Stratiformator vulcanicus: one gene and its partner. The protein of the gene in region 1 binds, or shares a complex with, the protein of each later gene. Links are inferred from orthologs where the notes say so. Each region holds a gene or a part of one and is shown on either strand. Other genes may lie near its edges.

What was found.
Region 2: the proteins of Pan189_RS10700 (region 1) and Pan189_RS16470 are in contact, whole or in part, in a solved structure (PDB 1A0O), measured with the Escherichia coli proteins. The link is inferred for Stratiformator vulcanicus from one-to-one orthologs.

What each region holds. Positions count from the first base shown.
Region 1 is NZ_CP036268.1:2,717,649-2,728,249, forward strand. Bases 3,382-6,571 are described here. They hold Pan189_RS10700 (hybrid sensor histidine kinase/response regulator), read right to left. Parts: upstream 6,216-6,571; coding sequence 3,582-6,215; downstream 3,382-3,581. Other genes in these bases: Pan189_RS10695 (chemotaxis protein CheW), read right to left, coding at 3,382-3,579. In the rest of the region: Pan189_RS10685 (protein-glutamate methylesterase/protein-glutamine glutaminase), read right to left, coding at 1-641; Pan189_RS10690 (methyl-accepting chemotaxis protein), read right to left, coding at 923-3,019; more of Pan189_RS10695, read right to left, coding at 3,085-3,381; gap (type I glyceraldehyde-3-phosphate dehydrogenase), read left to right, coding at 6,601-7,620; rpe (ribulose-phosphate 3-epimerase), read left to right, coding at 7,890-8,603; Pan189_RS10715 (histidine phosphatase family protein), read left to right, coding at 8,634-9,368; accD (acetyl-CoA carboxylase, carboxyltransferase subunit beta), read left to right, coding at 9,365-10,243; Pan189_RS10725 (serine/threonine protein kinase), read left to right, coding at 10,271-10,601. UniProt on the Escherichia coli protein: Involved in the transmission of sensory signals from the chemoreceptors to the flagellar motors. CheA is autophosphorylated; it can transfer its phosphate group to either CheB or CheY.
Region 2 is NZ_CP036268.1:4,137,050-4,147,249, reverse strand. Bases 4,136-6,924 are described here. They hold Pan189_RS16470 (response regulator), read right to left. Parts: upstream 5,820-6,924; coding sequence 5,451-5,819; downstream 4,136-5,450. Other genes in these bases: Pan189_RS16460 (response regulator transcription factor), read left to right, coding at 6,816-6,924; Pan189_RS16465 (chemotaxis protein CheX), read right to left, coding at 5,899-6,396; Pan189_RS16475 (sensor domain-containing diguanylate cyclase), read right to left, coding at 4,136-5,334. Also shown: Pan189_RS16485 (HAD family hydrolase), read right to left, coding at 1-1,683; Pan189_RS21495 (hypothetical protein), read left to right, coding at 2,326-2,496; Pan189_RS16480 (biotin--[acetyl-CoA-carboxylase] ligase), read left to right, coding at 2,531-3,313; more of Pan189_RS16475, read right to left, coding at 3,391-4,135; more of Pan189_RS16460, read left to right, coding at 6,925-7,478; Pan189_RS16455 (MMPL family transporter), read right to left, coding at 7,563-10,200. UniProt on the Escherichia coli protein: Involved in the transmission of sensory signals from the chemoreceptors to the flagellar motors.

The DNA of each region.
Region 1 (10,601 bases):
AGCATCGGTGTAAACATCGCCGGCATATGCTGGACGATAAAGATAGGCTGGGTAATGTCCCGCGACATCGACTGCAGGAGATGAGCCAGAGCGCGAGGTCCTCCGGTGCTGGCACCGATCACGATGGCCTGCGGCGTCACGTCGCGCGAAGACTCGGCAACGACTGGCCGTAATTTCGCCGGACTAAGAAAAGAATTTGCTCTCTTCGAAAGATCGGCTTTACGTTGGGATGGCTGACCGAGAGCAATGACGAGCTCCGTCAATTCGGCCGCGAGACGGTTAATGCCATCCGAAGTGCGTCCCGCAACGGGTTTCGCGACGCACCCGGCCGCGCCCATTCGAAGGGCCCGGACCGTCGTCTCGGCGCCGCGCTGCGTCAGGCTGCTGGCCATGATGACGGTGAGCTTAGGATAACGAGCCTGGATATGCTGAAGGGCCGTCAAGCCATCCATGACGGGCATTTCGACGTCAAGGACAACCACATCCGCCTTGTGACGACCCAACCAGGCAAGGGCGTCAGCGCCATTCATGACGGCTCCGACGACGTCGATCTCTTGCTCCGCCGATAGAACTCGGGAGATTAATCCGCGAACAACGGCGGAATCGTCGACTAATAATACGCGTACGGGAGGATGCTTCATGATGTCAGAGCGGTGGAGGGCTGAACCGCACATTGATTCGGGGGCTGTTGTCTCGATCGAAATTCAAAGTTTCGCCGAGCTTTCGTCGCGATATCTGAGTTATTCCATGTCGGCATCAGCAAAGGTGAGAGACTCGCGTTCGGAAAACTATGTCACTGAGGCAAGAGCCGTGGCAAAACAGTAACGCCGCGGACACCGTTTCCGTCGCGTTGTGACAACACGACGTCAAAGGTGTCCGCGGCGTTAAGGGTGCGCGAACTGTCTTGACCGTTATAACCGGTTCAAGCCGACCGTAGCTTGTCAAGGAAATCCTGGGCAATCTGTTCGAGTCGAGCCGACTCCGTCGACAGATTCTCCGAGGCGGCCTGAATATCGGCCGCACCGCGACCGCTGTCATCTGCGGCGTTCGCGACTTCGCAAATGCTTTTCGTCACTTCTGCGGTTCCGCCCGCCGCTTCGGCCACGTTACGGGAGATTTCCTGAGTCGCGGCCGACTGTTCTTGGACGGCCGAGGCAATCGTCGTCGAAATCTCATTAATTTTTCCGATTCGTGAACCGATCGACTCGATCGCAGTGACGGCGATGTCTGTCGACGACTGAATGGCCCCGATCTTGTCGCTGATTTCCTCGGTCGCTTTCGCAGTCTGCCGAGCCAGCTCTTTCACTTCATTGGCAACGACCGCAAATCCTTTGCCGGCTTCCCCAGCGCGAGCGGCTTCAATCGTGGCGTTTAATGCCAAGAGGTTCGTCTGTTGCGCAATCGAGGTGATCACGCGAATGACCTGTCCGATTTCGCTACTCGCTTTTCCGAGCTGTCGGATCGTCGAATTCGTTTGTTCCGCCTCCTCAACCGCAGTGGTCGTCATGTGAGCGGCATCTTCGACGTGTCGGGCGATTTCGTGTATCGACGCATTTAGCTCTTCAGCCGCGGAAGCGACGGTCTCAACGTTCTTCGTCGCCTGCTCACTGGCAGTTGCGACGACGTGCGACTGGCGGTTCGTCAATTCGGCAGAAGCGGCGAGCGATTGGCTACTGGCTTGGAGCTCCGTCGACGCTGAGCTGACGATTTGGATTACGCTCTTAACGTCCCGTTCGAAACAGTCGGCGTTCTCTGCCTGTTCACTGACGGCGCGGAGTGATTGAATGCGATCGCACTGCGATCGAATAAGCTGTGCGGCGATTGCCAAGGTCTGTTTTCGGCTGTCGCCCAAGGCCGTCGAATGATCGAGCAGAAATTCGAGCACGCCGTCGCAATCGTCGCCCCGCATTAATGGGACGGCGACGCCGGTTACGATACCGGCACGAACGGCGACAGCCGCGCGATTTGATGTTTCGACTTGACTAAATTCCGGCGCGAGCACCATCTCGCGTTGCTGAGCGGCCCGGCCGACCAACCCGATGCCGCTCGCGTAAACGGCGGATTGATTTACCTCTGACAGGTCGATCGGAACGTCACCTGCTTCGACTACGAGAGTCAATTGCTCTGAACTCACATCAGCTTTCCAAAATCCGCCGCAGCGAAATCCAAGGGAGCCGCAAATCTCTCGCAGTCCAACCTCATAGATGGTCCGCTCGTCGGTCGCTGTGCTGAGGGCATCTAAAATAGAAGTGATTAAGCCGAGGTGTTGATGGTGTTCTCGAAGCTGCGCTTCGAAAGCCGACATGTCGAGGCTCGCCTGATTCGACGGAGCCGGGGAATTGACACGTTCGATCTCCGCGAGGATGTGTTCGGTTGACATTTCGCTCATATCCTTATCGTCGAGGGAATTTATTTCGTCCGGGATGGCAACGCGTGATTCGGCATCCAAAACCGCGCCGTCTGAGTGCTCTTCGATATCAAATGCCGTCGGCTTGGCTTGCTCTGGTTTGTTGCTTGAGATTTCAACACCGGACGTTTGAGAATTGGCGTCGTCGACTAAAATGCGTTCAGCGGAAGTTTCGATATTTGCAGCTTCATCGGATGTGGCTGAAGCTACCAAGATCGTGCCGAGAAGGATGTCTTCCGCGGAGTCGAGCGCTTCTGCCCAATCACGTGCGGTCCTCTCATCCCATGAGTTGGTTTGAATGGCCGTGACCGCGTCGGTCAAAGCAGCCTTCAGAGCATTAACTTGTCCGCGGTCAAGCATCACGCCATTAACCCGGCTGCAAAGGCTTTCTAAAAAGCGTTCAACCGAAGTTGCATTATCTTCTTGACGACCAAGAACTGTGAGAAACTGAGACAAACCGTCGCTTAATGCGGCGTCGCTGATTGCGTCGAGCACAGGCGTTAACTCGGGCACTTCATCCACGACGCGTGCCCGAAAATGACGTGCGACCTCGCCGACCTGGGCGACGAGTTCATCAAGTGATTTTCTCAAGACGGTAAAGGTGGCAGGCACAGGATTATCTCGGCGAATGATGTGGAACGGATGTCACTGGAAGTGTAATGCGAGGGCGAACGCCCTCAGGCAGACTTCCGATATTCGTTTTCGAAGCTCATTACGGCGTCCAGATCGAGGACCAAGAAGAGTTCATGATCGAGTTGGTAGATTCCGCGCGAGAGCGATTTCCAAAGTGTGTCGACCGTGCCCGGAACGGGCTCAAGAGAACTTGCGGGCAGATCGATGACGTCTCCGACCTCGTCGACCAAGAAACTGAAAGATTCTTCATCGAACCGACAAACGACGTTCATCGGGCTGACGGCAGGATCAGCGGCCAGTCCGAGTCGCCGACGCAGGTCGACCGCCGTTACGATCTGACCACGCAAATTTAACAGGCCGGAAATCTCGGATCGAGATTTTGGCGTTCGCGAAATCTGCTGCGGGTTGAGCACTTCCTGAACGGACTCGACCGGAATCCCGAAGAGTTGGCCGGCCACGCGGAATGAAACGTATTGGCGGACCGGCAGTGGATCGCCGGTCGCGTTTTTGTTTTGATGCGTGCTCTGAGGATCGTCCATGATCAATGTGCTTCCGCCTTAGCGAGAATCGGAGCGGTATAGAGCTCTCGAATCGCCGCGGCGACTTCCCGCGAGTCGAACTTCTTTAAGAACCTGTCATAGCCAGCGTCGAGTGCAGCTCGTTTTACCTTTTCGGTTTCGTGCCCGCTTAAAGCGATCATCGGCACGGAGTCGTTCGGCTTGTATTCGCGAACCTGTCGAGCAAATTCGAGCCCGTCGGTCTGCGGCATATCAATATCGGCAATGACCAGATCGACTCGCGGGTTCCGCTCAAGGTGAGTAAGAGCTTCAGCCGCTCCGCCGAAGGCCGCGACGTCGAATCCGGCCGACTCCAGCGAGGTCTTCACGAGTTGCCTGAAGAATAGAGAGTCGTCGACGACCACAATGCTGGCGACATCGGTCGAGCTGCTACGATTGAACCATTCCGGTGTCGCGCTGGTGACGTAGTGCTGCGCGTCGATGATCTCGGTCGCTTTGCCGTCAACGATTGATGTTCCGAGAATGCCGGGGATGCGGGACGGTCTTTCAATCGAGAACATCACTTCGCGGATGTCCAAGATTTCTCGGACCATCAGGCCCATCGAGCAGTCGCCTTCTGTAAAAACAATGACTGGTTGCGTCGCACTGTCGACAACGGGGTGGGAACCGTTATCCATCGGCAACAGCGGGAGCAACGTGCCCCGATATTGAATGACCGGCCCCTCACCCGTTTGTTCAACGCGATCGACGGGAAACTCTTCGATGCGCGCGACCAGTCCCAAAGGCACTGCCATCGTCCGTCCATGCCCCGGATCGAATAGCAGCAGCGTTGTTATGACGCCGGCTGTATCGGGATTTTCATCGGGCGTCGGTAACGGCTTTCCAACGGTACCGTCGAACGCACCGCTACTGGTCGCGATGCCGGCGACGTCGAGAATCATGATGACTCGACCGTCGCCGAGAATCGTCGTGCCCTGATAAAACGGAAGCTCACGCAACAACCGCCCTAACGGTTTGACCACAATCTCTTCGGTGTCGAAGACTTCGTCGACGGTCAGCCCGAACCTCATGTCATCAATTTGCGCGACGACAATATTGAGACACGTTTGGTCGTCGCTCGTTTCACGACTTTCAAGATCGAGCACCTCGCCGAGATGAACCAGCGGGAGCAAATGCTCCCGGAGCCTCAACACTTTTTTGCCGTTGATTTGCTCAATGCGACTGCTGTCTTCAGCGGAAACGCGAACGAGTTCGACGATTCCCAACTGCGGGATGGCGAAGCATTCGCCACCGCTCTCGACAATTAATGCGGAAATAATCGCTAACGTCAGCGGGATTTTGACGCGAATCGTCGTACCGACGCCGACGATCGAGTTGAGGTCGATTGTTCCGCCGATTTCTTCGATCGCAGTCCGCACGACGTCCATGCCGACACCACGGCCCGACACCGAGCTAATTTTCTCGGCGGTCGAAAACCCGGCGTGGAAGATAAATTGCAGAGCGTCCTGCTCACTCAGGCGTTCTGCATCGGGGAACGTGATCAAGCCGCGATCGACGGCCTTGCGTTTAATCTTTTCCGGATCGATGCCGCCACCGTCGTCGGCGATACTGATGATGACGTGCCCGCCCTCGTGATGAGCTTCGAGCCGAATCGTTCCGCATTCCTGTTTGCCGACGGCGCGGCGGGCCTCCCGCGTTTCGATGCCATGATCCGCCGAGTTGCGGATCATGTGCGTCAGCGGGTCTTTAATCGCATCAAGCACCGTTCGATCGAGTTCCGTCTCCGACCCGCTCATTTGAAGTCGAAGCGACTTCCCGGTGGTTTGCTCCAGATCGCGAATAAGTCGCGGCAGTCGGCTCCAAGCGTTCCCGATCGGCTGCATCCGGGTTTTCATCACCCCTTCCTGCAGGTCGGACGTGACGCGATTCAGATGTGTGATCGGCTTGCCAAACTGTGACTCTTCGTCGGCTCGAGCCAGTTGCAACAATTGATTGCGCGTGAGAACCAATTCACCGACGAGATCCATCAGACCATCGAGGACGTCGACATTCACCCGAATCGACAGATCGGCCGCAGTTCGCCGCCCAGTCTCGGTTGACGACGGATCGGCAGCCGCAGATTGGCTGTCCCACACCGAATCTGAAATCCTTTGGTCGGACGACAGAGAGCCATCGGCCTCGGAGGATTCCTCCAGATCGGCTTGCGAGGCCGCGCAGACGGAGTCGATCGGCGATTCGACGGTGACTTCATCGCCATCGGACTCTGATTCGAGATCGGTTCCCGTGGCCATTGCGTCAAGTTGGGCGAGTAGCCGAGTGTGATCGGTCTGCGGCTCGGAATTGGTCGCTTCGATGCCTTCAAGCAAAGCTTTGATGGCATCAACGGCTTTGAGCACGAGCGAGATCGTCTCACGCGTCACGGGTAATTCCCGCTCCCGCATTTTGCCGAGTACGTTCTCGGTCGAATGCGTGACGGTGCCGAGATTCACCAGCCCGATGAATCCGCAGGTGCCTTTGATCGTGTGAATTGTCCGGAAAATGCTGTCGAGAAGCTCAGCGTTGCCGGTCTCGTGTTCGAGTCGGACGATTTCCTGGTCGAGTCGGGCCAGATTTTCCCAACTTTCTGCCAGGAATTCCTGCAGCAATTCCTCGTCCATGATGCGACGACCTGATCCTGCCGGCTCTTGCCCGTGATCCGAGCAGTCCACCGAGCGTAAATTTGCCGAAATACTCGCGCAATGGATGCCGATGCCACCGGCGAGGAGATGACTCTGACGGTTACATCGACTTTGCGGGTGGCGCAACTTAAGCGTCAGTGACCGGTTTCTGATGTCATACTCAATGCTGTCAGAGGACGTCGGCCCGAAAAGCATCAGTAAATTCGGATTTGTGGATACGTGGTGACCTCACCCCCCGATTCTTGTTCCGCTCTCCGAACGCCATTAGACTCGCACTTGCCCCGGCGATTCTTCCGGGGCCTTGCGGTGCGGGGTTTGTTTCCCGTTACCGGTTTAGTCAGGTCAACGGGGACGGGAGATTCCAGTGGCGGTAAAAGTCGGCATCAACGGATTCGGGCGAATCGGTCGTATCACCTTTCGGGCCATGGCACTGCGTCCGGACGAATTTGAGATCGTTGGTATCAATGATTTGGGCGATCCGAAGTTATTGGGCATGTTGCTGAAGTACGACAGCGTGCAGGGACGATTCCCCGGCACCGTGTCGGTCGAAGGCGACACGCTGATCGTCAATGACGAGCCGATCAAAATTTATTCAGAGCGTAACCCCGCCGAACTCCCTTGGGGTGAGCTCGGATGCGACGTTGCTTTGGAATCAACCGGTATTTTCACGTCGCGGGCGACCGACGCCAAACCGGGCTACGATAGCCACCTCAAAGCGGGCGCCCGCAAGGTTGTGCTTTCCGCCCCGGCGAAAGATGAAGTCGATCTGACCGTCGTGGCTGGCGTGAATGACTCGGAGCTGACCGCAGATCACAAGTGCATCTCGAACGCGAGTTGCACAACCAACTGTCTGGCTCCGATGGTGAAGGTGCTCAACGAAAACTTCGGTTTGGAAGAAGGTCTGATGACCACCATCCACGCTTACACCAACGACCAGCAGGTGCTCGACCTGTTGCACAGCGACCCGCACCGGGCCCGGGCCGCGGCACTGAACATCATCCCGACGACAACCGGGGCGGCCAAAGCGGTCGGTAAGGTTTACCCGGCGGTGAAAGGCAAGCTGACCGGCCTGGCCCTTCGCGTGCCGGTACCGGCGGGAAGCATCACGGACCTTACCGCGACTTTGGGGAAAGACGTCTCTGTCGATGAGATTAACGCCGCCATGAAGTCGGCCGCTGAAGGGCCGCTCAAAGGCATCATGGAGTACACCGAGGACCCGATCGTCTCGAGCGACATCGTGGGCAATCCGCACAGCGTCATCTTCGACGGCGAATGGACGACCCGCATCGGATCGCGGATGGTCAAGGTCATGGGCTGGTACGACAACGAATTCGGCTACTCGAACCGAACCGCCGACCTGATCGCTAAACTCGCCTCGCTGTAGCGATTCGTGACGAACATGAACTGTGCCCCGCTTCGTCGCGATCAGCGATCGAGGCGGGGAAGTTCATTTTCGGCGAAGGCTGAGACGTTGGCTTGCGGTAATAATTGCGTGACGGGTCGTCGCGTTTGACGTCGGCTATTCGACATCGGCTAGACGAATGACGATCGATCGGTGACAATTGACCGATGGATCAGAATCGTATCGGTCCTGCAATACCTCTGTCGCACTTTGAAGGTCAAGCCGGGGATTCCCGAATCGATCCGAGCTGTATGGAACGCAACGAGACAATTCGCCGCTTGAAGCCCGGTCGCCCTGTCATGGGGCCGTCGATGCTGAAATGTGATTTCGGCAATCTTGCCGAAGAGATCAGTCGACTCGAAGATGCCGGCGCGGAGGTGCTGCATCTCGACGTGATGGACGGACATTTCGTCCCGAATCTGTCCTACGGCCCAATGGTGATCGAGCGGATTCGTGAGCGGACCGACCTGCCACTCGATGCCCACCTGATGATTTCCGAGCCGAGTCGCTGGTGGAAGGAATATGCGGATGCGGGTTGCGATGCGATCACTTTTCACATCGAAGCCGAACCCGATCCAACGGCCAACTTGGCCGCGATTCGCGATGCAGGACTTACGGCTGGCCTGGCAATCAATCCGCCCACTTCATTTGATCGAATAGAGCCGTTTGTCGACGCGGCGGATCTCGTTCTGGTAATGAGTGTGAATCCGGGATTCGGAGGCCAGAAATTCATGCCGCAGGTGCTGCCCAAAGTCAGCCGACTTCGTCAGATGGCTGGCGACCGCCTGATTATCTCGATCGACGGCGGAATCGGGACCGAGACAATCAGCAGCGCCGCTTCGGCGGGAGCAGAGCTTTTTGTGGCAGGCAGTTCGATCTTCGATGCAGATGATTACGGTGCGGCGATCAAGGCGTTGACGCATCAAGCCGACATCGCCGAAACAAGTGCAGCCGACGGTCAATGAGACCGATCTGCCGAGCATGAGACGGACCCCATGTGCCAACACTTAGTTTTAATTCGCCCTCCCGCGACTGACTTTGATGATCAGAATCGGATTCAGGGTCGTCTCGATCTTCCGCTGAGCGATCACGGATCAGCGTCTGTGATGGACTGCGTCGAAGCGCTGCGAGATGCGAACCTGAACATGATTCTGTGCGACCCCGGGGAACCCGCCTTCAGCACGGCCCAAGAGATTGGTGACGAACTTGACGTGCCGGTCAAGGCGAAGGAGGAGCTGCGTAATCTCGATCAGGGCTTATGGCAGGGATTGAAGCTCGAAGAGATTCGAAAGAAATACCCGAAGCTGATCCGCCAATGGCAGGAGTCTCCCGAAGCCGTCTGCCCGCCTCAGGGTGAACCCGTCGGAGACGCACTGGAGCGTGTGCGCAAGGTCCTCAAGCGGCCGCTGAAAAAGAGTGGTCGGATCGGCATCGTCGCCGCCGAGCCGCTCGCCTCGTTGATTGCCAGTGTGGCCTGCGGCACAGAGATCGAATTTCGCGGTCCTGTTTGCAGCAGTACCGGCTCGCCGGTTGAACCACTATTTTTGAATGGCCATTCGACGAAACGGCCTGCCGAGCCGGCGGTCGCTGTGGCGAGCCAAGCCGTCCTGACGTCGAACGGTGAACCGCACTCAGATGGCGGCGGCGGTCACGAAGAATCCCGATTCGACGGATCGACTGAGGGGCATCGATTAGCGGAAATGATGCCGGCGGAGGATGATGCGAAATGAGTAACGACGCAGCAGTTCCCAATGGTGCGAGTTCGGCGGCAACAGCGAGTGCGCCGAATCGTCAGAGCGACCGTCCGAAAAAACGCGGCGTCCCCGAAGGCCTGTGGGTCAAGTGTCCGGCCTGCGGGGCCACTGTTTTCCGCAAGCTGATTGACCGACAGTCGGGTCTGTGCCCTGAATGCGGACATCATTTTTACGTTTCCGCTGCCGAACGAATCCGTCAACTATTCGACGAAGACAGCTTCGAGGAATGGTTTACGGAATTGCGGCCACTCGATCCTCTCGAGTTCTCTGACAAGCGGCCTTATGCGGACCGGCTGGTCGAAGAGCAGGCGAAGACTGGTTTATCCGAGGCATGTGTCGCCGGGAAAGGTTATATGCGCGGCCGACCGGTTATCTTTGCCATGACCGACTCTGCTTTCATCATGGGGAGCATGGGTTCGGTCGTGGGCGAAAAGCTGACCCGTTCGATCGAGAAGGCGACGGAGTTGAGGCTGCCACTGGTCATCTTGAGCGGCTCCGGCGGTGGCGCAAGAATGCATGAGGGCATTCTGTCGCTAATGCAAATGGGCAAGGTGTCTGCGGCATTGGCGCGATTTCATGCGGCAGGTGGGTTATTCATTTCGATTTTGACTAACCCGACTATGGGCGGCGTTGCGGCGAGCTTTGCGTCGCTCGGAGACATTATTATCGCTGAGCCCAAAGCGCTCGTCGGTTTCGCGGGGCCTCGCGTGGTCCAGGCAACCGTGAAGGTTCAATTGCCACCCGGGTTTCAGACCAGCGAGTTTCTGCTCGAGCACGGATTTATCGATCGAATTGTCCCCCGGCCGGAACTTCGGACCGAGGTAGCGCGGCTGGTCGACTATTGCGGCTGACCGAAATCTCACTTCGACCTCCTTCCCATGTCTTTTCTAAAACGCCTGTTCGGAAAGAGACCAAAGCGGGTCAATATTAAGCGCCGATTCGATCTCATCGGGCCGATCGGGCAGGGGAGCATGTCGAAAGTCTGGAAAGCTTTCGACAACGAAGTTGGCCGACAGGCTGCCCTCAAAATCCTCGATCGCGAAAAGACGGATCGCTTCGAAGCTCGGTTTGAGCGGCGAGAAAAACCGAGCGAAGGCGAAATTGCGGTATCTCTGTCGCACCCTTTCGTCGTTCGCACTTACGAGCACGGGCTCACCAAGGATGGGGAGGCATTTCTCGCTATGGAATATCTCGAAGGAACGACGTTAG
Region 2 (10,200 bases), 1.4 Mb from region 1 along the record:
GTCGACATCCCCATCGAGGTTCATTGTCGATTCAATTTTGCGAACGTTGTTGGCAAGTTCACGGTCGCAAAACAGGTTGATAATCCAGCGTGAAAAATCGTGATGTCGGCTATGATTGGATAACACGTCTGCTGTGACTCGTTTGGCGGCCATCGTCAGTTCCCGGAGTGTGGCAGCCGATTCCCCGAAAGCTTGTCCGTTCGTGGTGAACACAAACTCGTGCTCTTTCGCGACGGGCATGTCGAAGTACTTACTGCGGTGCCGGACATGATCGGTCAAGCGGGGCGCGACGATAAAGCGGCGAAGGCGCCCTTCGGCCTCGTCGGTCGGCGGAAGCAGCGCCGATTCATTAATCCCGAGGTTGGCCAGCTGCTCGTACCAGTCGTGAGAGTCGATGTATTCGTCGCTCTTGGCATCAAATAGGTCGCGCAAAACATCAACTTCCGCACTTTCGGTCAGTCGCGTGGCCGCCACGACTTCGACTGAATTTAAGATCGCGGCTGGCAATTCTGAGGGGTGATACGTGACCAGTGTGTAGCCATCGAGTTGAAAGTCGAGCAATTCATTATCACGCGGACTGCGGAGAAAATAATGGCATTCATCCAGAACAATCCGATGCGGGTAACCGTAGTTACGGCGATGATTCGCGACCAACGGTAAATGATGACAAATGTATTCTCTCTTCTGATGGTGCTCAAGATGCGACAGATCTAAAACAACGCTGAGTCTTTGTTGCAATAAAATCTTGAGGTCGTTGTCATGCGGCAACATGTGGCCGCCGCCGAGTGAAACCGTGTTCGGCAGCGAAGCGAGACTGCTATAGTCGCCTTCGGGGTCAAACACACACACGGTATATGTTTTCAGAATTTGCTGCTCAATGAGCAGCCCCGCCAGCCACGACTTGCCGCTTTTTGTGTCTCCGGCGACGAGGACATTGCGACCACGAATCGACACTTCAAACGGAGGTTGGCCGCCGACCTCTTCCAGCACCACCTTATGATGGATCGACGCCGCACGAGGCAATCGGATTTCAGTTGATACTCCTGCGATATAGTCGGCGACAGCTTCGACGCCGTCGCCTTCGAGGACAAAATCGGCCGACTCTTTCAATCGTGCCGACCCCCACGAGACTGCCACGCCATGATCACAGCAGGAAAGCAGCTCATGATCATTCTCGGCGTCACCGATGCCGATGGCGTTGTGAACTGACACGTTGAGCGTGTCGAGCAATTGACGCAGCCCGCCCGACTTGCTGATCGAGGGCGGCAGCAACATCATTCGTCCACGGTTAAAAGTGATGGCCAACGGCAACTGCATTTCGCGAATAAGCGATATCGCCACATCGGCGAACTCGGCATCCATTTCGACCACACATCGACCAACTTTAAAATCAATTCCCCGTTCGGTCAGTTTCGTAATGAGAGCCAACGGCGGTCCTGCACCGAGAACGGTGACATGGCCATTCGGGAAAGCAACCACGGCTCCGTTTTCGGCAACGACGCCATCGACGAAATCCAGACAGCCGGCTACGTCCCGAAGTTCCGAGAGAATCCGCCCGGTTACGATGACCACCAACACTCCACTTTTGCGTGCATTCCCGATCGCCTCACGAACGCTCGGATTAAGTACGCCGTCTATGGCAATCGTGCCGTCATAGTCTGTTGCAATCACTCTTAGTCGCATTGTTCGGTCTGTTTCAAATGATGCCGACGTTAGTTGGTTGGCTCGATCTATTACTTCTGACGGAATGTCGGTATCTCGCTCGGCTGCTTCGAATCGTCGACCCAGAGCCGGTTCAACAACCCGTAGCTATCTCTGAGCCCTTGTACCATTTTTTCACCGATGATGTAGTATGAGCGGCATCTGTTCCCGATCAGCTTCTCGCCGGGCCACACCCTATCTTTCGCAACTCAGTGCCACGCCAAAATCCGCGCAACCATCTCCCATCAGGTAGAGGAAAACGGTGCACCGCCTCTTTTCAACCCGCCGGTGGGTGCGGCCGACTGGCTGCGCATTTCCCATGCGGCGGATGATGCCGCGGCATGATGCCCGGACGCGTCCGGCTTTTTTGAGTCTAGAGTCGAGTGTCTAGAGTCGAGAGCAGGTTGGTGAAGTTGTGTAATAGTTCGTGGCCTGAATGATCTCTTTTGCCTCCCTTGTTTTGCAGTGGGTTGGCGATTGGAGGTGTTGTCGCTTGCGCTCCGTGTCACGTAGGACGGAGTGATCGGTCGGAATTCTTGGCGTCTGAGGGTGTGTCTGAATTCGCGCAGCACCTGCGGGTGAATAGAATGGCGGGTTCCGCAGAAACATCACCTCGAGGGGAATATGGATAAGAAATCGAAGAAGCAACTCGCCGTGCTGCGGGGGAAGATTCAACGGACCGAACAACTTCTCGGTGCCGCCAAACGACAGACGGACGATCCGGCCGAAGTGACCCGGCTGGAAAAGGAACTTCAGGCGTTGCACACGGAAGTGGAAAAGCTCCAGGTGAAATGACCCGTCGCCCGGCGACTTCGGCGAGAATTCCGCTATGACACCCGAACTGAAGTCGCGGATTGCGACCGAGACGATGGTCGCGGTGATCGATGCCCACGAGTCGCTCGATTCGACGAACGACCGTGCGAAGTCGTTGATCTCGGCGGGAGAAGTCAGCACTCCCGTCCTCGTATTCGCGACTCGTCAGACAGCCGGGCGCGGTCGAGGGGCAAATCGATGGGTCGCTGGCAGCGGATCACTGACGTTTTCGGTCGTGATCGATCCGGCTGATTTTAAGTTGGAGACGGCGGAACTTCCACTCGTGTCATTAATCACCGGATTGGCCGTTCGCGACGCGATTTCCTCAAAACTGGGTGACGTTTGCGTTCAACTGAAATGGCCCAATGATGTCTTAATTAATCGGAAGAAAGTCTGTGGCATACTCGTCGAGATTGAGCGTGCAGGCGCAATTCCCTTCCTTGTGATTGGAATCGGAATTAATGTGGGCGTTGACTTTCGAAACGCGTCCGTCGAGATTCGCGATCGGGCGATTTCCCTTAATGACATCGCGGATCAAAGTGTCGACCCTAGCGAACACTTAATCGAAATCTTAATTCGATTGGAATCGGAACTCGGCGACTATCGCGACAGCCGGGCCTTCCCTCGAAAGCGTTACGCGGCGCACTGCGCGCTCACGGGGCGAACCGTCGGGCTCTCATCAGGCGATCGCGTGACTTACGGTCTGTGCCGGGGCGTGGATGACGGCGGCGGGATTACCTTAGAGAATGAGGCCGGTAGTTCGGTCTACTACGGCGGCACGATTACGCATATCGCTTAAATGGTAAGCGGTCGTGGCTGATCCGTTACGGAGAGCTAACTCACAACGCGTCGACCACCACTCCGTTAAAGAAGGTATTATGCCATGGCATTTTCGCGCGGGGCGGGAGCCTCGGCAATATAGGTCTTGAGCAACATCGTAGCGGCCTGCCTCTCCAGCAAGCCCTTCTTAACCAATTCCACCGCCAGTGTTTGCGGACACTCCGACTGCCATGCGAGGAGGTCGGCCACTTGGTCTTCGGTCAGCAGTTCGAGTTGCATGGCAATTTCGCCGAATCTCTTTCCGCTCGATTGCTGCTGCTCAAGAATCTGGTCGACCTCCATCGAATTAAGCACCGTGCGGCGAACGGCCAGGTCACCGATTTTGACGTGCGGGCATTCAAAGTTGACGAGCGCTTTGCTGACGGTCGGGATGTCGAACACGCCCCGATTGACGAGCCAGCGGCTGAAGCGTCGGGCGGTCGTTTTCTGCATCAAAACCCGTTCGGCATCAGATAGCAAGACTCGAACGTGGCATTGGTTGCGGCCGTTCTTTTTCGAGTCGTACATGGCTTCATCGGCTTCGGAGATCAGCTTTTCGGCGAGTTCTGCGGTGTCGCGTTGCGGAATGGCTAACGCGGCTCCTACGCTAATCGTGACCGGAACGTCTTCGCCTTCAAAGACAAACTTCGCCGCTTCCATGGCTGCCCGAATTCGTTCAGCGACTTTGGCGATTCCTTTTTCGGTCGGTGCGGCGACAAGAACCACGAATTCTTCGCCGCCGTACCTGGCGAGCACGTCCGACTTTCGGATGGAACCGCCGAGCAAGCCGGCGGCCTGCTTCAGAACCTGATCCCCGAACTGATGGCCGTACGTGTCATTGAGCACCTTAAATTTGTCAATGTCGGTGAACATGACTCCGATCGTGGCTGCGGCCCGTGCGCATCGATCGAGTTCCCGTTGCAGCGACTCATCGAAGAACGCGCGATTATAGAGCTTTGTCAGCGGGTCGCGAATGGCCTGTTGGGTGAGCTCCTTATTTTTAGATTCCAGCAGCCGGGTTTGCTCTTCGAGTTTCTGCTGTCGAGCCACGGCTTCGGCCGCGGCGGCTTGTTGCCGGAGTGCCAGTTGCGTGAGATGCTCGCTCGCCTGGGCCATTAATTCGTGCGGGTCGCCGAGTCCTTCGGTGTTGAGCGCGAATAGTTCGCCGACGGAGTCGATCTTCTCTTTAGCCTCGCTGAGAAAAGCTTCGAGTTCCGTCTCGTCGAGATCGTAGAAAGCCGCTGTGAGGACTCTTAATCTATCGAGTGCCTGACCTTTGTTGGCTCCGCAGAAGTAGTCTCCGACCGATGAGGCAACGGCTGTGGCATGAATGAGATCGGAATCGTTTGCGGACTCATGCTGCTGAATCAGCTCGAGCGGGTCATGGTGATGGCGGGCAGCGAGAATCGTCGCCGGCGGCAGCGTCCAGCTTTCCATTAGCTTTAGGCCGACTTCGACGTGATTGACGCCGACCATTTCGTTCTCGGTGGCGAACAGGTCGAGGCCGCGTTCCCGCGCCGTTTCAATCGCCTGGCGGCTCTCGTCGGGCACTGTCTTGAGCATCGCGAGACGGCCGAGGTCGCAGAGCAGCCCGGCCAAAAAGAATTCGCTGCCGAGGCTGCCGGGAGTTTTCGTGGCAAGCAGTTCCGCGGTCGCGGCCTGAATGACCGATTGCATCCAGTAGTCGCGATAGTGCTCGACCATCGGGCCGGTGGTCATCGCGGCTTCGACCAGCGAAAAGCTTAAAGCCAGCGACGTGACAACCGTCGTTCCCAACAACGGGACGGCACGGTCGATCGTTGTGACGTTGGATTGGAAGCCGAAATAAGACGAGTTTGTCGCCTTCAGAATTTTTGCGGAGATCGCCGGGTCGGTTCTAATGATCTCGATGAAATCATTGACCTCCGCGTCGGGATTTTTAGAGAGGTCCAGCAGGCGGACGGCGACCGCCGGCAAGGTGGGGAGTTGAGAGGAGGACCAAATTTTTTGGGGATCGACCATGGGACCAGGCTGCCGGAGTCGGCAGTTTCAGAAGAGAATTGAGAGGGGGGTCAGCTGTTTAAAAGAGTAATGCGATCGCAGTCGGTGATGGGCTCAACGCGCCGACTTTCTGTGAGTTAATCCTTTTTGATGCCGCACCATCGTTCGAGCTTTTCCTTCATCGCGTCGGGCGTAAACGGTTTGACGATATAGTCGGAAACGCCAGCCTGAATTGCGGAGACGACCCGCGACCGTTCGGCCTCGGTTGTGATCATAATTACGGGCACGTCCTTATCTCTCTTCCTGATTTCAGTAAGGAGCGTCAGGCCGTCCATTACCGGCATGTTCCAGTCGCTGAGTACGATGTCGAACTCCCCGGAGGCGAAGTATTCAAGGGCTTCACGGCCATCAGCCGCATCGGTGATGTCTTCAACGCCCAACGAATTCAGGCACCGTTTTTGGATGATTCGCATCGTGTGAGAGTCATCGACAACGAGAACTTTCATTGTTCTTCCCAAGTGACTTTCTGTGGCAATGTGGTCGGCGGCTGAGCGGCTCAGGCGGTGTGTGCGGTTAACAGGTTCGTCACGATCGGTCCAAGAATTGACATCCGACATCGATACAGAATGGTCCGATTTCCGACTCAAATTCGATCGCGATCGGCTGCACCCGCGCGGGATAGTGAACGGTGTGAGCGGGACCGGAGACGATGTTCGGGATGCTGATCGACAGTTCGAGTTCCGCCAGTTTTGCTTTAGCCGCTCCGGCGATCATGTTGGTCAGTTCGCCGACCGCATCGCATACGTCAGGGTCGACGCGCTCTGCACGGTTGCCGGTCATCCGCTCCAGTACCGCGATCGCCGCCGGCTCTGACAGGCTCATCACGATCGTCCCGACGCGTTTGCCGGTCACTCCGATGATCGCGCTGACGTCGTAAGGCGCGGACGTGGTATCGCGAATCGAAAGTGACTTCCGCCGCGGTACGCAGCCCACCATCATTTCGAAGACCGAGTGCGCAGCGCCGAGGACCGGGTTGATAAATTCGGCGGTGGCGGTCGACTGCTCTTGAAGCGTCGCAGGCATATCGGGCGTCCTTGAACAGCGCAAAGGAAATGGTCGCAAGCGGCTGACGTTTCCAACATGCGACATCGCAGCCTAGTCCGCAAAATCGGACGATGCGGCGGCGATCCCGTATTCCCGAGTCAGGGGCCCGATCTTTACGGCCCGGCAATAGGCGATGTGACGGTTGGAGAGGATGCGACAGAAATTCCGCCCCGCCGGACATCCGCGAAATTCGGCTGCTCGTCAAAAATGGGGTATTTCACCTATTCAACAGTCAGTCGTCTCGTAAGAATAAGCAACATCTGATACGTCCCGGGCCAACCTCCCATCTCGCCCGGACGCGAACGGCCAGGAACGATCGATGAGCGTCACCTCTTTGCAATTCCATGCGCTCCTGCCCGCGTCGTACTGCCCACATTCTCTCATCGCGGGGCACCAACATGATTTCAACGCAGCAGTGTCGCATTCTGATCTGTGATCCGCACCGATTGATCGTCGAACTTCTGGAACGAGTGCTGAACCTTGATGCCCGTTGCTCCGTGGTCGCCACGACGACGGAGAACGAGCGGTCGGTCGAGCTTGCGACCGAGCATCAGCCCGATGCGGTTCTTCTCGGCACTGCCGATTCCCGCCCCGATGCCTTTACGGTCGTCGGGCAGATCAAGAGCTCCAGCCCGCGGTCGCAAATTATTCTTTTCGGCGATGCCTCGCCTGACATTGTTCTCGATCAGGCGTTGCGGCTGAAGACCTCGGGATTTGTGCTGACCAATGAATCGATCGGCTCGCTGACTGACGCCGTCACGTCTGTCGTGGGCGGGGAGCAGTACTTCTCGCCGGAGATCCGCAACCGGCTCTCATTCGACCCGATGCGGCGGGCTTGGCAGATGCGGTCGCCGTCCCAATTGGCGTCACTGACGAATCGCCAACTCGAAGTGCTTCGGTTGCTCGCCCACGGACAGAGCGTCAAAGAAGTTGCCCGGGGACTGCACCTGTCCGAGAAAAGTGTCGACAGCCACAAATACCGCATCATGTCGAAGCTCAACATTCACGACCGGGTTGAGCTGGCGCGGTTCGCTATTCGCGAAGGCCTGGTTTCGCCGTAATCTGGTTTCGGGGGGACGTGCCCTGCCCGGTGCTTTGGTTGGGGAAGCCGCTCACCTTCTCTGGTCTAAGCCGCTTGGCGCGCATCAGGACGCCTTGGAGCGTTTCTCCACGGACTGTTCGGTGTCATCGATCGGTGAGGCATTCGATTCACTTTCGGGCAGATCGACTCCCACGTCGTCCGAACCGTCGGCTTTCGGCTGGAACGCCCCGAGCCATGGTCCCAACGATCCGAAGTCACCCCGATTCAACATCACCAAGTAAGCGGGAACGATGATTGGTCGCACCACGAACGTGTCGAGCAACACGCCGAAGGCTAAGGCGAAGCCGAGCTGAATCATGCCGCTGAGCGAGCCGAACATCAGTGAGGAAAACGTCCCGGCCATAATCATGCCGCAGCCGGAGATGATCCCGCCGGTCTTCGCCAAAGCGCTGGTAACGCCCGCAACGGGTCCGTGGCGTTGTTGTTCTTCTTCGACTCGGGTGACCAGGTAGATGTTGTAGTCTTCGCCGACCGCCACGAGGATCACGAACAGAAAGACCGGCACCTTCCAGTCCAGCCCGACGAAGTCAGGCGTGAGGGCGGCAAACACGCAGAAGGTCACACCGAAGGTCACCAGATAGCTGAAGAAAACCGTGGTGATCAGGAACGCCGAGATCGCCGCGTTGCGGAGCAGAATGACGAGAACGGTGAAGACCCCCGCCAGCACGAGCAGATCGATCAAGACTTGATCCTGGGCCGTGACTTCACGCAGATCGCGAATACTGGCCGTCGCGCCGAGAAAGTGAATCTGCGAGTCGGTCAGCGACTCCGGCAGAATCTCGGGGACCAACTGCCGTAATTCCTCGATCTTGCGGATGCTGTCTCGCGAGAACGGATCGTCTTCAAAAATGAGGTCGATCCGCGTCGCGTAGGCCTGTTCCGAATCGACCGAACCGACGTAATAGTCTGAGAACCGCTGCGCACGCAGAATCGCAGCCCTTCGTTGAAAGGCGTTGAGCCCTTCCAACCGCTCAACGCCGAGCGGGGCTGTCACGGTTCGCAAATCAGAAATGCCCAACTCTTCGCGACGCTGCCAAATAGAGTCGGTCAGTTCGTCGATGACCGCTGCGCCTTCGGGGTCAGAAAAGTCGATGTCGGGGTTTTCGGGCTGTGAAATCAGCAAGGTCGTCGGGGTCGCGTATCCCGCCGGGAAGTGGTCGGAAACGGCCTCCGCCCCTCGAACGCTGATCTCCGACGGCGGCAATTCCGACAGGAGCCCGTAGGTCAGCCAGTCGTGCCACGCAACTCCGACCGCGGCGAAGGGAGTCATGACCGCAATCGTGACGACCAGCCACTTCAACGGCGCGGCGGCGATCCGATCCGCGGCAACACTCCACGCTTTGCGAAGCTGAGAGCGTTCGAGCAGTCGCGAAATTATATTTGTCGGCGAGAGCCAATTTGCGGCCCGCGTGATGCGTTCGCGCGGGACATGTGGCCAAAATGCGTAGCGGCCGAACATTCGCAGCAGCGCCGGCGTCAGCGTGAGCGTTCCGATCAGCACGACGCCGAGGCTGAACGACATGGCGACTCCGGCCTCACTGAACTTTCCGAATTGGGCGAAGTACATCATGCCCAGGCCGACCATCGTCGTTCCGGCGCTGGCGGCGAGGGCCGGCCCCACATTTCCGATTGCGGCACCAATCGCGCTGCCGAAGTCGCCCCCTTCCTCCAGTTCTTCCCGATATCGGGCCATCAGAAACATGCAGTAGTCGATGCCTGCGCCATACATCACGACGCTGACATAGATTTTGATTCCGTTAAACAGGTCGACCCATCCGGCTTGGGCCGCCAGGGCCAGTAGGAGCAGTGACGTCTTGACGGCAACGAACACGGTGAGCAGCGGGATAATCGCCAGCAGCGGGGCGCGGTAGATGATTAGAAGCAGGCCGATGACCAAGATCGCGGTCGCCGAGTCGGTCGCGCGAGCGCTGTCCTGTGCGGCTTGTCGCAGGTCGTTTCCGACGACGGCCGGTCCTGAGAGGTAAATTTCGAGCCCCGGCGGAATCTTGCCTTCGGCCCGCAGATCGCCGGTGGCCGGGTCAACGAGTTCGGCCAGCGCATTGATCAGCGGCTGATTAACCTTCTCCTGATACTCGGTTTCAAGATTGAGGACGATCAGTGCGGCCGAGCCGTCCTGACTCTGGAGCAGTTCGCCTAAACCGCTGTCTTGATACGTTCGAATATTGGCGACGATCGGGTTGATACTTCCGTCCGGCGATTCGCCGATGTCGGTCACGACTGTCGGAATGTCGGTCTCGATCGTCTCTTCGACTGCGGCGAGCTGAGCGTCACCATCTGACGCTGTCTGTTCCTCTTCGCCGGCCGGGGCCATCCACCCACGCGAGATCACCAACTCGCGAATTCGTGGAATCAGGACGTTGTCGATAAATGTGTAATCGGCAAGTTCCGGGCGCTCGGTGAGGTCCTCGGCGGTGGTCAATTCTTGAGGCTGACCCTCATCATCTACGCCTTTGCGTCGGACGACGACCGCGATTGAACTGCGAGCGAATTCCGATGAAAACGCCGAGTTGAAGGCCTCTTCGGCGACGAGGCTCGGCGATGACTCCGGCAGAAAATCAAATTCGCCGTCTTCAACAACGCTTTGAAACGGCGGCGCGATGATGTAGAGCGAGCAAAGTAGAGCCACCCATAGGACCGGTAGCACGGCCCACGAGCGAGAA